3 linked regions of the Geotalea uraniireducens genome follow. Each later gene encodes a partner of the first gene's protein in a complex. Links are inferred from orthologs where the notes say so. Each region holds a gene or a part of one and is shown on either strand. Other genes may lie near its edges. The genes, in order: accD, QMN23_RS12680 and accC.

What was found.
Region 2: the proteins of accD (region 1) and QMN23_RS12680 are in contact, whole or in part, in a solved structure (PDB 8UXZ), measured with the Escherichia coli proteins. The link is inferred for Geotalea uraniireducens from one-to-one orthologs.
Region 3: the proteins of accD (region 1) and accC are in contact, whole or in part, in a solved structure (PDB 8UXZ), measured with the Escherichia coli proteins. The link is inferred for Geotalea uraniireducens from one-to-one orthologs.

What each region holds. Positions count from the first base shown.
Region 1 is NZ_AP027151.1:2,976,652-2,981,059, reverse strand. The notes cover bases 1,614-4,408. They hold accD (acetyl-CoA carboxylase, carboxyltransferase subunit beta), read left to right. Parts: upstream 1,614-2,485; coding sequence 2,486-3,331; downstream 3,332-4,408. Other genes in these bases: QMN23_RS13865 (bifunctional folylpolyglutamate synthase/dihydrofolate synthase), read left to right, coding at 3,419-4,408; trpA (tryptophan synthase subunit alpha), read left to right, coding at 1,614-2,403. In the rest of the region: QMN23_RS13880 (methyl-accepting chemotaxis protein), read left to right, coding at 1-1,555; more of trpA, read left to right, coding at 1,609-1,613.
Region 2 is NZ_AP027151.1:2,698,166-2,702,568, forward strand. Bases 1-2,790 are described here. They hold QMN23_RS12680 (acetyl-CoA carboxylase carboxyltransferase subunit alpha), read right to left. Parts: upstream 1,979-2,790; coding sequence 1,022-1,978; downstream 1-1,021. Other genes in these bases: QMN23_RS12675 (pseudouridine synthase), read right to left, coding at 176-931; dnaE (DNA polymerase III subunit alpha), read right to left, coding at 2,073-2,790. Also shown: more of dnaE, read right to left, coding at 2,791-4,403. UniProt on the Escherichia coli protein: Component of the acetyl coenzyme A carboxylase (ACC) complex. First, biotin carboxylase catalyzes the carboxylation of biotin on its carrier protein (BCCP) and then the CO(2) group is transferred by the carboxyltransferase to acetyl-CoA to form malonyl-CoA.
Region 3 is NZ_AP027151.1:2,810,447-2,814,914, reverse strand. Bases 527-3,381 are described here. They hold accC (acetyl-CoA carboxylase biotin carboxylase subunit), read left to right. Parts: upstream 527-1,211; coding sequence 1,212-2,552; downstream 2,553-3,381. Other genes in these bases: QMN23_RS13185 (menaquinone biosynthetic enzyme MqnA/MqnD family protein), read left to right, coding at 3,069-3,381; gcvH (glycine cleavage system protein GcvH), read left to right, coding at 2,556-2,951; accB (acetyl-CoA carboxylase biotin carboxyl carrier protein), read left to right, coding at 651-1,118; QMN23_RS13205 (M24 family metallopeptidase), read left to right, coding at 527-590. Outside these bases: more of QMN23_RS13205, read left to right, coding at 1-526; more of QMN23_RS13185, read left to right, coding at 3,382-3,914; QMN23_RS13180 (putative bifunctional diguanylate cyclase/phosphodiesterase), read left to right, coding at 3,938-4,468. UniProt on the Escherichia coli protein: This protein is a component of the acetyl coenzyme A carboxylase complex; first, biotin carboxylase catalyzes the carboxylation of the carrier protein and then the transcarboxylase transfers the carboxyl group to form malonyl-CoA.

The sequences.
Region 1 (4,408 bases):
CATTATCGGTGCTGCCGTGCTGGCGATGCTCTTCGGCGGGATCGCCACCCGCAACATCATCGGCCGGGTGGACCGGATGATCAGGGCGACCAACCTGGGGGCCAAGGGCGACCTGACGGTCCGGGTAGCGATCGATTCCGCCGACGAGCTGGGCAATCTCAGCAGCGACTTCAACACCATGCTCGAAATGCTCGGCGAACTGGCCCGCAAGGTGAACCGTTCGCTGATCGAAGTGGGGCAGATTTCTGCCAACATCTTCGAAGCTTCGCGCCGGGTGATGTCGGCCGCGGAAGTCCAGGCCGGCGGCGTGTCCCTGACCTCCTCGGCGGTTACCGAGATCAATACCTCCGTCAAAGAGGTTTCCCACGGCGTCGACAGCCTCTCCCTCTCGGCGTCGGAAACCTCCTCCTCGATCCTCGAAATGGCCGCCAGCATCGAGGAAGTGGCGATGAACGTCGATTCGCTCTCCCAGGCAGTGGAAGAGGTCAGTTCGTCGGTGATGGAAATGGCGGCGTCGATCAAGCAGATCAGCAGCAGCGTGGTCAGCCTGATGGAAGTTTCGACCACCACGGCATCGTCGGTGGCGGAGATGGACAGTTCGATCAAGCAGGTCGAGAAGAACGCCTTGGAAACCGCCAGCATTTCGGAAGAGGTCCGCAAGGATGCCGAGCTCGGCAAGGCGTCGGTCGAGGCGACCATTGCCGGGATCAACGAAATCAAGCGCTCCTCCCGGATCACCTCGGAAGTGATCGAGACTCTTTCCGGCCGGGCCAACGATATCGGCGCCATCCTTTCGGTTATCGACGAGGTGGCGGAACAGACCAACCTGCTGGCCCTGAATGCCGCCATTATTGCCGCCCAGGCGGGTGAACACGGCAAAGGCTTTGCCGTGGTGGCCGACGAGATCAAGGAACTGGCAGAGCGGACCTCCAGCTCGACCCGAGAGATCGCCCAGCTGATCAAGGGGGTCCAGGATGAAACGGCCCGGGCGGTGGAGGCGATCGATCTGGCAGAGAAGAGCATTGCCGACGGCGAGACCCTGTCCCACGAGTCCGGCGAAGCGCTCAACAAGATCGTCATCGGGGTGCAGCAGGCGACCGCCCAGGTCGAGAGCATCGCCCGGGCGACTACGGAGCAGGCGAAGGGGAGCCACATGATTCGCGATGCCATGGAGCGGGTCTCCGACATGATCGGCCAGATTGCCGGCGCGACCCGGGAGCAGAGCAAGGGGAGCGACATGATCATGACCGCCGCCGAGCGGATGAAAGGGCTTACCTCCCAGGTCCGGACCTCGACCAAGGAGCAGAGCAAGGTCGGTAATTTCATTGCCCGCTCCACCGAGAACATCACCGACATGATCCTGCAGATCAAGCGGGCCTGCGACGAACAGACCCGGGGGAGCGAGCAGATCATCCGGGCGGTGGAAAACATCCAGGATTCGACGTCGACCAACCTCGGTGCCGCCAAGATGCTCGACGATTCGGTGTCGCGGCTCTCCCGGCAGCTCGACGTCCTGCAGCGCGAGATGAGCAGTTTCAAAACGGAAGAGGAATGAGACCCTAGCCGGTTCCAGATCAACCGGGACCGGCGGAAGCGAGTAGCGAGTTCATGAGCAGGATTTCTGATACCTTTGCCCGCTGTCGGGCCCAGGGAAGCAAGGCCCTGGTAACGTTCATTACCGCCGGTGATCCGAACCTGGCGGCGACCGAAGAGTTGATTCCGCTCCTGGAGCGAAACGGGGCCGACATTATCGAACTGGGGGTGCCGTTTTCCGATCCGATGGCCGATGGCCCGACCATCCAGCTCGCCTCGGAGCGGGCGCTGGCGGCCGGCACAACACTCGATAAAATTTTAGCGACAGTAAAAGCGGTACGGCGGCGCACCCAGGTGCCGATTATTCTGATGGGCTACTACAATCCGCTGCTCAACTACGGTCTGGAGCGCTTTACCAGCGATGCGGCCGCTGCCGGGGTCGACGGCGTGCTGGTGGTCGACCTGCCGCCCGAGGAAGCAGACGAGCTGCAGTCCTGTACCGACCGGCACGGTCTCGATCTGATCTTCCTCCTGACCCCCACCTCGGATGCTGCCCGCCTCCGGAAGGTGACCCGCCGGGCCCGCGGCTTCATCTATTACGTTTCGGTTACCGGGGTTACCGGGGCGCGGCGTGACGTCGAACGGTCGATCGGGGCCAATGTGGCGGCCATTAAGGCCCAGACGGCGGTGCCGGTGGTCGTCGGCTTCGGCGTCTCCACTCCCGAACAGGCGGCGGAAGTCGCCGCCGCCGGTGACGGGGTAGTGGTCGGCAGCGCAATTGTCAAGCTGTTCGAGCAGCACCGCGATACGGCCCTTCAGTCGGCCGTGGGAGAGTTCACCGCCGGTCTGAAACGGGCAATTGCAAATTGACTTTCCGGTGGTTTTCTGTTAACAGGTTTCTTTATTTTTGCTAAAAAGTCCGGGGCGATGGCGGCCCCGAGGGAGCTATCAGATGGCGTGGTTCAAAAGGGATAAGGCCCCGTTGGCGACAGACAAAAAGGTTAAGGTACCGGAAGGGCTCTGGACCAAATGCCTGAGCTGCAAGGAAGCGCTCGTCACGAAAGATTTGGAGCGCAATCTCAATGTCTGTCCCAAGTGCAACCACCATTACCGGATCTCGGCCCGGCAGCGGATCGACTTGCTGCTCGATGCGGGGAGCTTTGTGGAATACGACGCTACGATGGTTTCGGTGGATGTCCTTGAGTTCAAGGATTCCAAGAGTTATCAGGAGCGGATCCAGGCCGCCCTCGCCAAAGGGGGGGCAAAGGATGCGGTCATCTGTGGCGCCGGGGCTATTGAGGCCATCCCGGTACAACTGGCGGTCTTCGACTTCTCCTTCATGGGGGGGAGCATGGGGAGCGTGGTTGGCGAGAAGATCACCCGGGCGATCGAGCGGGGCGTTGCCGCCCACACCCCGGTAATTGTCGTTTCCGCTTCCGGCGGCGCCCGGATGCAGGAGAGCATCCTGTCGCTGATGCAGATGGCCAAGACCTCGGCGGCGCTGGCCAAGCTGAGGGAGCAGGGGCTTCCCTTTATTTCGGTGTTGACCGACCCGACGACCGGCGGCGTTACCGCCAGTTTCGCCATGCTCGGCGACATTAATATCGCCGAGCCGAAGGCGCTGATTGGCTTCGCCGGCCCCCGGGTCATCGAGCAGACGATCCGCCAGAAACTTCCCGAGGGGTTCCAGCGTGCCGAATACCTCCTCGATCACGGCATGGTCGACCTGATCGTCGAACGGAAGGATATGCGCGCCACCCTGGCCCGGGTGCTGGGAATGCTCTATCGTCCCCAATAACGGCGATAGCGGGGCGGCGCCGGTTGCCGCCCCCTCCCTCAAATCGGTGGACTTTCCCCCCTTCTTCCCCTATAATTCCCGCCTGTCATGACCTATGAAGAGATTCTGGCACACATATACGGCCTGAGGCGTTTCGGCATCAGGCCGGGTCTGGCACGGATCTCTGCACTGTTACAACAACTCGGCAATCCCCAGGAATCGTTTGCGGTCATTCACGTGGTCGGGACCAACGGCAAAGGGTCGACGGCGGCTTTTCTCGCCTCCCTGCTGACTGCGGGCGGTTATCGTACCGGGCTGTTTACCTCGCCCCATCTGATCAGTTTTACCGAACGGTTCCGTCTCGACGGTACCGAGATCGCTGAAGAGCGGGCCGGTCGGTTGGCCGAGCGAGTACTCGCCGCTGCCCCACCGGGCACCACCTTTTTCGAAGTGGTTACCGCTCTGGCGCTGCTCTGGTTTGCCGAAGCCGGGGTGGCGGTGGCCGTCGTCGAAGCCGGCATGGGGGGCGGTCACGATGCCACCAGCGCGGCGAACGGCCTCATGACGGTGATCACGCCCATCGCCCTCGATCATTGCGAGTGGCTCGGCGCCAGCCTGCCCGCGATTGCCCGGGAAAAAGGGGCGATCATCAAGCCGGGAACGCCGGTGGTGCTGTCGCGCCAGCCGGAAGCGGTCAGCGCGGTCCTTGCCGAACAGTGCCGGCGCGGAGGGAATTCCCTGGTGCGACTCGACAACGATTTTTCCGCCGCCTGGCACGAGGACGGTACTCTCGCTTATCATGGGCTGGCGCGGACGTTGTCCGGTTTGCGGCCGGGGATCGGCGGTCGCTACCAGGCGGACAATGCCGCCACTGCGCTGGCGGCGGCGGAATCGCTCGGCCACTGCGGTTTTCCCCTGCCGGAGACGGCATTCGGCGACGGGCTGGCGGCGGCCCGCTGGCCAGGACGGATGGAACTGTTTCCCGGGCCGCCCCGCATCCTGCTCGATGGCGCCCACAACCCCGCCGGTGCCGCTGCCCTGGCCGCCTCGCTCGGCGGGCTGTCCCGCAGCCGGCTGTTCATGGTGCTCGGGGTGATG
Region 2 (4,403 bases), 280 kb from region 1 along the record:
CTATTTTAATGAGAAGCACAAATACCGGCCAAGATCGTGCAGGAAGCCACTCCACCGGCCTTCACTCCTCGATGACCGTGCAGCTTGTTGCCGGACGCTGCCGCAAAACCGGTAGCCGCCGCTCGAAAAAAGGGCAGAATGTCCCTCCCTTTCAACCGGGTCATTCTGCCCCATGTCAACGTCTGACCGGCCGGACCGGCCGGCCGCGCCCGTCCCCGCATGGCCGGACGAGCTCCGCCACTTCGGCGCCGGTCAGCAACCGAAACTCCCCCGGCTTGAGTTCTCCCAGCTTGAGAGCGCCGTACCGAATCCGCCGCAGCCGGACTACCGTCAGCCCCACCGCCTCGCACATCCGCCGCACCTGCCGGTAGCGTCCTTCGTGGATGGTAATCGACAGCCAGGTATTATTGTCGCTCTCCCGCTGGGAACGTACCTGGGCGGGGGCGGTCGGGCCGTCGTCGAGTTCGAGCCCGCCGGAAAGCCGCTGAAGCTGTTCGGGGTTCACCCGCCCCCGGACCCGGACCAGGTATTCCTTGTCGACTTCATGACGCGGGTGAGCCAGTCGGTTGGCCCACTCGCCATCGTTGGTCAACAGCAGCAGCCCTTCGGTATTGTAGTCGAGCCGGCCGACCGGAAACACCCGTGCCCCGACCCCCTTGAGGAGGTCGGTGACGATCGGCCGCCCCCCCGGATCCTTGAGGGTAGTGACATAACCGACCGGCTTGTTGAGCAGGATATAGTAACGGGTGCCGCCGACCGACACCGGCTTGCCGTCCAGGGTGATCCGGTCCTTGGCCGGATCGGCCTTGCTCCCCAGCTCGGTGACCACTTCCCCGTTGACCGCTACCCGCCCGGCACTGATCAGCCGCTCCGCTTCACGGCGCGACGCGACCCCCCCTTGGGAGAGAATTTTCTGCAATCGCTCTTCCATATCACCTCGAAAAAGAAGAAGGGCTAACAACCTTGAGGGACGAAATCCGCCCGGCCCGGCCGTTAGCCCTTCCCGATGCAATTCCCGCCGCTACTCGGCAAAGCGGGACATGGCGCGAAACTTGTTGTAGCGCTCCTCGACCAGCTGTTCCACCGGCAGCGCCCGCAACTCCTTGAGATGCCGGGACAGCGCCTCATGCAGCGACGCGGCCATCGCCTCGTGGTTGCGATGGGCGCCGCCGAGCGGCTCCTTGACGATGTCGTCGATGACGTTCAGTTCCTTGAGGTCCGGGGCGGTGAGCTTCAGCGCTTCGGCCGCCTGCTCCCCCTTGGTGCCGTCCGACCAGAGAATGGCCGCACATCCTTCGGGCGAGATAACCGCATAGATCGAATACTCGAGCATCAAGATCCGGTCGCCTACGGCAATGGCCAGCGCCCCGCCGGACCCCCCTTCGCCGGTGATAACGACGATGATCGGCACGGTCAGGCGGGCCATCTCCCGCAGGTTGCGAGCGATCGCTTCGGCCTGGCCCCGCTCTTCGGCACCAATGCCGGGGTAAGCACCGGGAGTATCGACGAAGGTGATGATCGGCAGCCGGAACCGCTCAGCCATCTCCATCAGCCGCAGCGCCTTACGGTACCCTTCCGGGTTGGGCATGCCGAAATTGCGGTAAACCTTTTCCTTGGTGTCCCGCCCCTTCTGGTGGCCGATGACCATCACCGGCTCGCCGTCGAGCTTGGCCAGGCCGCCGACGATGGCATGGTCATCGCCGAACTGACGGTCGCCGTGCAGCTCGGTGAATTCGGTAAAGATCAGCTTCAGATAGTCCAAGGTGAAGGGACGGTTGATGTGGCGGGCCACCTGGGTCATCTGCCAGCGGGAGAGATTGGCGAAGACCACTTCCCGCATCTGGTCCACCTTCTCTTCCAGCTTGGCGACCTCGGTGCTCAACGCTTCATTGTCGCCGGCGATGGCGGCCAGTTCCTGGATCTTCTTCTCCAGCTCCTCCACCGGTTTTTCAAAATCGAGAGAGTAGTGTGCAGCCATGTATCAAAGCTCCTTGTGCGAAAATTTCACTCCAGGTTGAGGTGCAGAACGGCGGACGGCGGACAGGGCTGCGAGACGGTACCGACGCTGCGCACTATTCGAACGAAACGGCATGATAGCCGAACAGATTTTTGACTTCCTGCGACAGTTCCTCGCTGGCGGCCACCCGGTAGGAGTCGGGCAGCGCGATGGTCGCCCGGCACTGGCTCGGGATATTAATGGTCAGCACCGGCCGGCAACTGCCGGGATGGCGGCCGATGATCTCCCGCAGGGTCAGCAGCTGCGACCGTTCGAGGCCGGTCCCGGAAAGGGCGAAGATCACCCGCTTGGTTTCCCGGGCGCAAACCTCCCGGAGCGGCACGACGTCGTTCGCCATGATCTTGATGCTCTTTTCCCCTCTGTCGAGGGTGCCGCTGACCAGCAGCGGATCGTCGGACTTGAGGAATTCGACGACCCGGGCATAGACGTCGGCAAAGACCACCACCTCCACGGAACCGACCAGGTCCTCCAGGGTGGCGAAGGCCATCCGGTCCCCTTTTTTGGTCATGATCTCCTTGAGACCGGCAACCACCCCGCAGAGCCTGATCTCGGCCTTGTCGGACAGCTCGTCCAGCGACGCCGTATCGGTGGAGGCAAAGCGCTTGATCTCCGACTCGTAGCGCCCGAGCGGATGGCCGGTAATAAAGAAGCCGAGCGCCTCCTTCTCCAGGTTGAGCAGCAGCTTGTCATCCCATTCGGGGATCTCGGGGAGCTGGTGCCCTCCCCTGCCGTTGCCGTTGCTCCGAACGATCTCCTCGGTGCCGAACAGCGACACCTGCGCGCTCTCCTTCTCCTGCTGTATCTTCTGGCCGATCGCCATGGCGTCCTCAAGGGCCGCCATCAGCTGGGCCCGCCGGCCGCCAGTGGAATCGAAGGCGCCGCACTTGATCAGCGACTCGACCACCCGTTTGTTGACCTTGCGCAGATCGACCCGCTCGCAGAAGTCGAACATCTCCTTGAACGGTCCGTCGCCGCGGGCCTCGATGATCGCCTCGATGGCCGATTCGCCGACATTCTTGACCGCCCCGAGACCGAAGCGGATCGAGTTGCCGAGGACCCGGAACGACAGGTCGGAGGCATTGATGTCGGGCGGCAGGACCTCGATCCCCATCTCCCGGCAGTCGGCGATGTTCTTGACCACCTTGTCGCTGTTCCCCATGTCCTCGGTGAGGAGTGCCGCCAGGAACTCCACCGGATAGTGGGCCTTCAGGTAGGCGGTCTGGTAGGCGACCAGGGCGTAGGCGGCCGAATGGGACTTGTTGAAGCCGTACTCGGCAAACTTGGCCATCAGGTCGAAGATCGCTCCGGCCTTCTGCAGGTCGATCCGGTTCTTTTCGGCGCCGGCCATGAAGATGTCGCGCTGCTTGGCCATCTCCGCCGGATCCTTTTTCCCCATGGCGCGGCGGAGCAGGTCGGCGCCGCCGAGGGAGTAGCCGGCCAGGGTCCGGGCGATCTGCATGACCTGTTCCTGGTAGACGATGACCCCGTAGGTATCCTTGAGGATCGGCTCCAGCTGTGGCAGGTCGTAGACCACCTTTTTCCGGCCGTGCTTGCGGTCGATGAAGTCGTCGACCATCCCGGAGCCGAGCGGCCCCGGCCGGTAGAGGGCGCAGACGGCGATGATATCCTCAAAGCAGGAGGGCTTGAGCTTGGTGAGCAGTTCCTTCATCCCCGACGATTCGAGCTGGAAGACCCCGGTGGTGTTCCCCGCCTGGAGCAGCTTGTAGCTCTCCTCGTCGTCGTCGCGCAGGGCGGCGATGTCGAAGTTCGGGTCTTTGCCGACGCGGATCAGCCGGACGGCGTTGTGAATGACGGTCAGGTTCTTCAGCCCGAGGAAGTCGAACTTGACCAGGCCGATCTTCTCGACGTACTTCATCGAGTACTGGGTAGTGAGCGAGCCGCTCTTCTGGTCCTTGTAGACCGGACAGAACTCTTCGAGCACGTCGGGGGCCACCACCACCCCGGCGGCATGGGTGGAGGCGTGGCGCGCCAGGCCTTCGAGACAGATGGCGATGTCGAGCAGCTCCTTGACCCGCGGCTCGGCGTTAGCCAGCTCCGTCAGCTTCGGTTCCTGCTGAAGGGCCTTTTCCAGGGAGATGCCGAGCACCTCCGGCACCAGTTTGGCGATCTTGTCGACGTCGCCGTAGGCCATATCGAGCGCCCGACCGACGTCGCGGATCACCGCCCGGGCCGACATGGTCCCGAAAGTGATGATCTGGCAGACCTTGTCGCGGCCGTAGCGCTCGGTGACATACTGGATCACCTCCTCGCGCCGGTCCTGGCAGAAGTCGACGTCGATATCGGGCATCGAGATCCGTTCCGGGTTGAGGAAGCGTTCGAAGAGGAGGTTGTAGGGGAGCGGATCGAGGTCGGTGATCCGGATGGC
Region 3 (4,468 bases), 170 kb from region 1 along the record:
TCAGCGAGTGCGATTTTGCGCGGGAACTCGAATTTGCCATGCGCCGGGCCGGCGGGGACGAAAAGTCCTTCGATTTTATTGTAGCATCAGGTGAACGGGGGGCGCTTCCTCACGGTCGGGCGAGCGGGAAAATCGTGGCGACCGGGGAACTGGTGACCATCGATTACGGCACGGTTTTCAACGGTTACCATTCGGATGAAACAGTAACGGTGGCAGTTGGCGAGCCCGACAATCGGCAGCGTGAGATATATGCACTGGTCAAGGAAGCTCATGATCGGGCTCTGGCGGCGGTGCGGCCGGGAGTCGAACTGCGGCTGCTTGACCAACTCGCTCGGGATACTATTGCTGAACGGGGATATGGCGACTATTTCGGTCACGGGCTCGGCCATGGCGTCGGCCTGGAGGTCCACGAAAAGCCAGTTGTTTCTCCGCGCAGCGAGGGCATTGCCGAACAGGGGATGGTCTTCACCATTGAACCCGGGATCTATATCCCCGGCTGGGGTGGTGTGAGGATTGAGGATACTGTGGTAGTGACAGCCGACGGTTATCGTTTGCTGACGAAGGTTCCCAAGGACCTGTTAATAGTGTAATATGGGCGCGGCCCATTTTGCCGGGGCGATGTCTCGGAACGACCACTAAAGGAGAAATGTATGGATATTAAGGATCTTAAATCGTTGATAAAGATGGTAACCGAAACGGATATCACCGAATTCGAACTTGAGGCGGCCGAGGAGAAGGTCCGTATCAAGCGGGGCAATGCGGCGGCGGTGGTTAATTATCAACCTGCGCCGACCCTTGCCATCCCTCCCCAGATCATGCCGCAGGTCGCGCCGGCGGCCCCGGCTGCCGAGGCTCCGGCACCGGCCCCTCCTGCTAAAGGGAAAGAGATCGTTTCGCCGATCGTCGGGACCTTTTATCGGGCGCCGGCTCCCGATGCGGCGCCGTACGTCGAGGTTGGCCAGACCGTCGAAAAGGGGCAGGTCTTGTGCATCGTCGAGGCGATGAAGCTGATGAATGAGATCGAAGCGGAGTTCCGCTGTAAGATCGTTGAGATTTGCAAGGAAAACGCCCAGCCGGTCGAATTCGGCGAACCGCTCTTCGTGGTGGAGCCGCTCTAATCGGTCTGGAGCCCGTTGCCGGAGGCTCGCGGCTTTTTTGCCGCGGCTATCCGCTCCCATCTATGCCGTTCAATCAATACTACGGAGAGTTCAATGTTTCATAAAGTTCTCATTGCCAACCGCGGAGAGATTGCCCTTCGGGTTATCCGGGCCTGCAAGGAACTCGGAATCAAGACCGTGGCAGTCTATTCCCTGGCCGACAAGGAGTCCCTCCACGTCAAGCTGGCCGACGAAAGCGTCTGTATCGGGCCGGCGCCGAGCCTGCAAAGCTATCTCAATATCAACGCCATTATCAGTGCCGCCGAACTGACCGATGCCGAGGCGATCCATCCCGGCTATGGCTTTCTGTCGGAAAATGCCGCTTTTGCCGAAATCTGCGAAAACTGCGGGATTACCTTCATTGGCCCGTCGTCGGAGAGTATGCGGATCATGGGGGATAAGATCAGTGCGCGCCAAGCGGTGATCAAAGAAGACGTGCCGATCCTTCCCGGTACCAAGGAGGGGGTCAACGACGTCAATGATGCAATCCGGATAGCCAAGGAGATCGGCTACCCGGTGATCATCAAGGCTACGGCCGGCGGCGGCGGTCGAGGGATGAAAATCGTCCATTCGCCGGCAACCCTGCCCAACGCCTTTGCTACGGCCCGGGCGGAAGCGCAGGCCGGATTCGGCAATCCTGAAGTCTACATCGAGAAATATTGTGAGTGTCCCCGTCACGTCGAAATTCAGATTATGGCTGACAAACACGGCAATGTCATTCATCTCGGCGAACGTGACTGCTCGATTCAGCGCCGTCACCAGAAGATCATCGAAGAGGCGCCGTCGCCGGTCAGTACTCCGGCGTTGCGCAAGGCGATGGGCGAGGCCGCCGTCAGGGCCGCCAAGGCGGTGGGGTACAACAGCGTCGGCACTATCGAGTTTCTGGTCGACAAAACCGGCAACTTCTACTTTATGGAGATGAACACCCGCGTCCAGGTGGAGCACCCGGTTACGGAGATGGTGACCGGCATCGACATCGTGCGCGAGCAGATCCGTTCCGCCGCCGGTTTGAAGCTCCGCTACAAACAGAGCGATATCAAGATTCAGGGTCATGCTATCGAATGTCGGATCAATGCTGAAGACCCGGTCAAATTCACCCCTTCACCGGGGCGGATTGACGGTTATCACACCCCCGGTGGCCTGGGAGTGCGGATCGATTCGTTCGTCTATGACCAATATATGGTCGTTCCCCACTATGATTCGCTGATCGCCAAGCTGATCGTTCATGCCGAAACCCGTGAAGACGCTATCAAACGGATGGCTCGCGCTCTCGACGAGTACATCATCGGCGGTATCAAGACGACGATTCCTTTTCACAAGCGGATCATGGCAAACAAGGATTTCATCGAGGGAGATATCGATACCGGTTTTCTGGAAAGGATCGTTTTGGAGTAGGCCATGGATTTTCCTGAAGAACTCAAGTACAGCAAAGAGCATGTCTGGGTACGGGTCGAGGGGGAACGAGCGGTGGTCGGGATTACCGACTACGCTCAGGAAAGTCTCGGTCTGATCAGTGCGGTCGAGTTGCCATCGGTCGGTGACGAACTGGAGCAGGATGATTCATTCGGCTCGGTGGAGGCGCGAAAAGCGTTGGCCGAATTGTATGCACCCTTGAGCGGCGAGGTTCTCGAAGTTAACGAAGAACTCGAATCTTCTCCTGAGATCATGAATGACGATCCTTACGACGGTGGCTGGATAGCTGTCGTCGCCCTTCGCGACCCCGAAGAACTCAAGTCGTTGATGTCGGCAGACGATTACGCCGAAAGCGTAACCGAAACAGAAGAAGAAGAGTGACTCCGCCCTGTGGCGGCTAAGAAAGAAGAAGGCGGGACGGTAGTCTCGCCTTTGTTTTGCCTTCAATTTCCGGGGAAGTGACCGGTCGGCCTTGGCCCCGCGATTTCTGGAGTTGCCATGACTATTACCATCGGCCAGATCGAGTATGCCAATTGTACGCCCATTTTCACGGTATTGCACCGCCATTTCACCTGCTCCGGCTATCGTTTTGTCCGGGGCGTACCCGCAGCCCTCAACAAACTGCTTGCTTCCGGAGACATTGACGTTTCTCCTTCATCGTCGATTGAATATGCGAAGTACCCCGACCGCTACCTCATTCTGCCGGAGCTGTCGATCAGCGCCATCGGTGCGGTGAAGAGTGTGCTGCTCTTCTCGAGGGTACCGCTAACGGAACTCAGCGGCGCGACCATCGGCATGACCACCGAATCTGACACTTCGGTTAACCTGCTGAAGATTATCCTCGGCAAATTCCATGGCTTTACCAACCGTTTCGAAAGAACCGATCTCGCTCTGCAGCCAGCATTGGAAGCCTTTCCGGCTCTCCTCCTGATCGGCGATAACGCCCTGAAAGAATCCCTGACCACCACCGATCTGCTGGTCTATGACCTCGGCGAGCTATGGCGGCATTTCACGGGTCTGCCGTTCGTTTTTGCCCTCTGGCTGATTCGGCGGGCAACGGTTCGGGAACGGCCGGAAGCAGTACGTCAATTGAGCGCCGAGCTGATTAGCGCCCAAAGGATCGCCTATGACTCGTATCCCGAGATTGCGGCCGAGTCACCGGAACGCTCGTGGTGTCAGCAAGATGTGCTCGTCGATTACTGGCAGACGATTTCTTACGACCTGACCGCGGCACATCTGGATGGCCTGAAATCGTTTTACCGTTTTGCCGCGGAACTTGGCCTGGTGGCGACAGCTCCCGAGATCAGCCTGTATGGTGGCAGTGTGGCATGTGATTTGCTGTAACTTTTACTATGACTCAGGGCCCTATGGTGAATTCGAACTGGTTTAATGCCCTTTCCAAGCGGTTGTGGCAGGTCCGGGATGGCCTCAAGACCGCCGATTATGAACAGCATGAGGAACTTCAGGCGCGAATCTCGCTGGTGGTGAAGACCCGCTGGTTCCTGCTCGCTCTGATCGCCGCATATTGCCTCTTTGCCGGAAGTTCTTATTATTTCAGCCGGTTCGGTCTCTTTTTGTCCCGGTCACAGACCTTCTTCCTGTTTGGTACGGTGGCCTCGGTCATCGGTTACAACTTTCTGCTTCACACCTATCATCGTCGACTCTGCTGCTGCTATCGGCTCGTCAATCTGCTCCAGATCCTCCTCGATCTGGTGCTGGTGACGGTGCTCATCCACTTGAGTGGCGGAGCGTCGAGCTGGTTCTGGCCCGTCTATCTGATCATCACTATCGAAGCTGCCTTTCTCAGCGAACACAAACGTGACGTCTGGCTGGTCGGTGTCTGCGGTGGGCTGCTTTACGGCGCCTTGCTGACAGCTGAGAAACTGCAACTGGTTCCC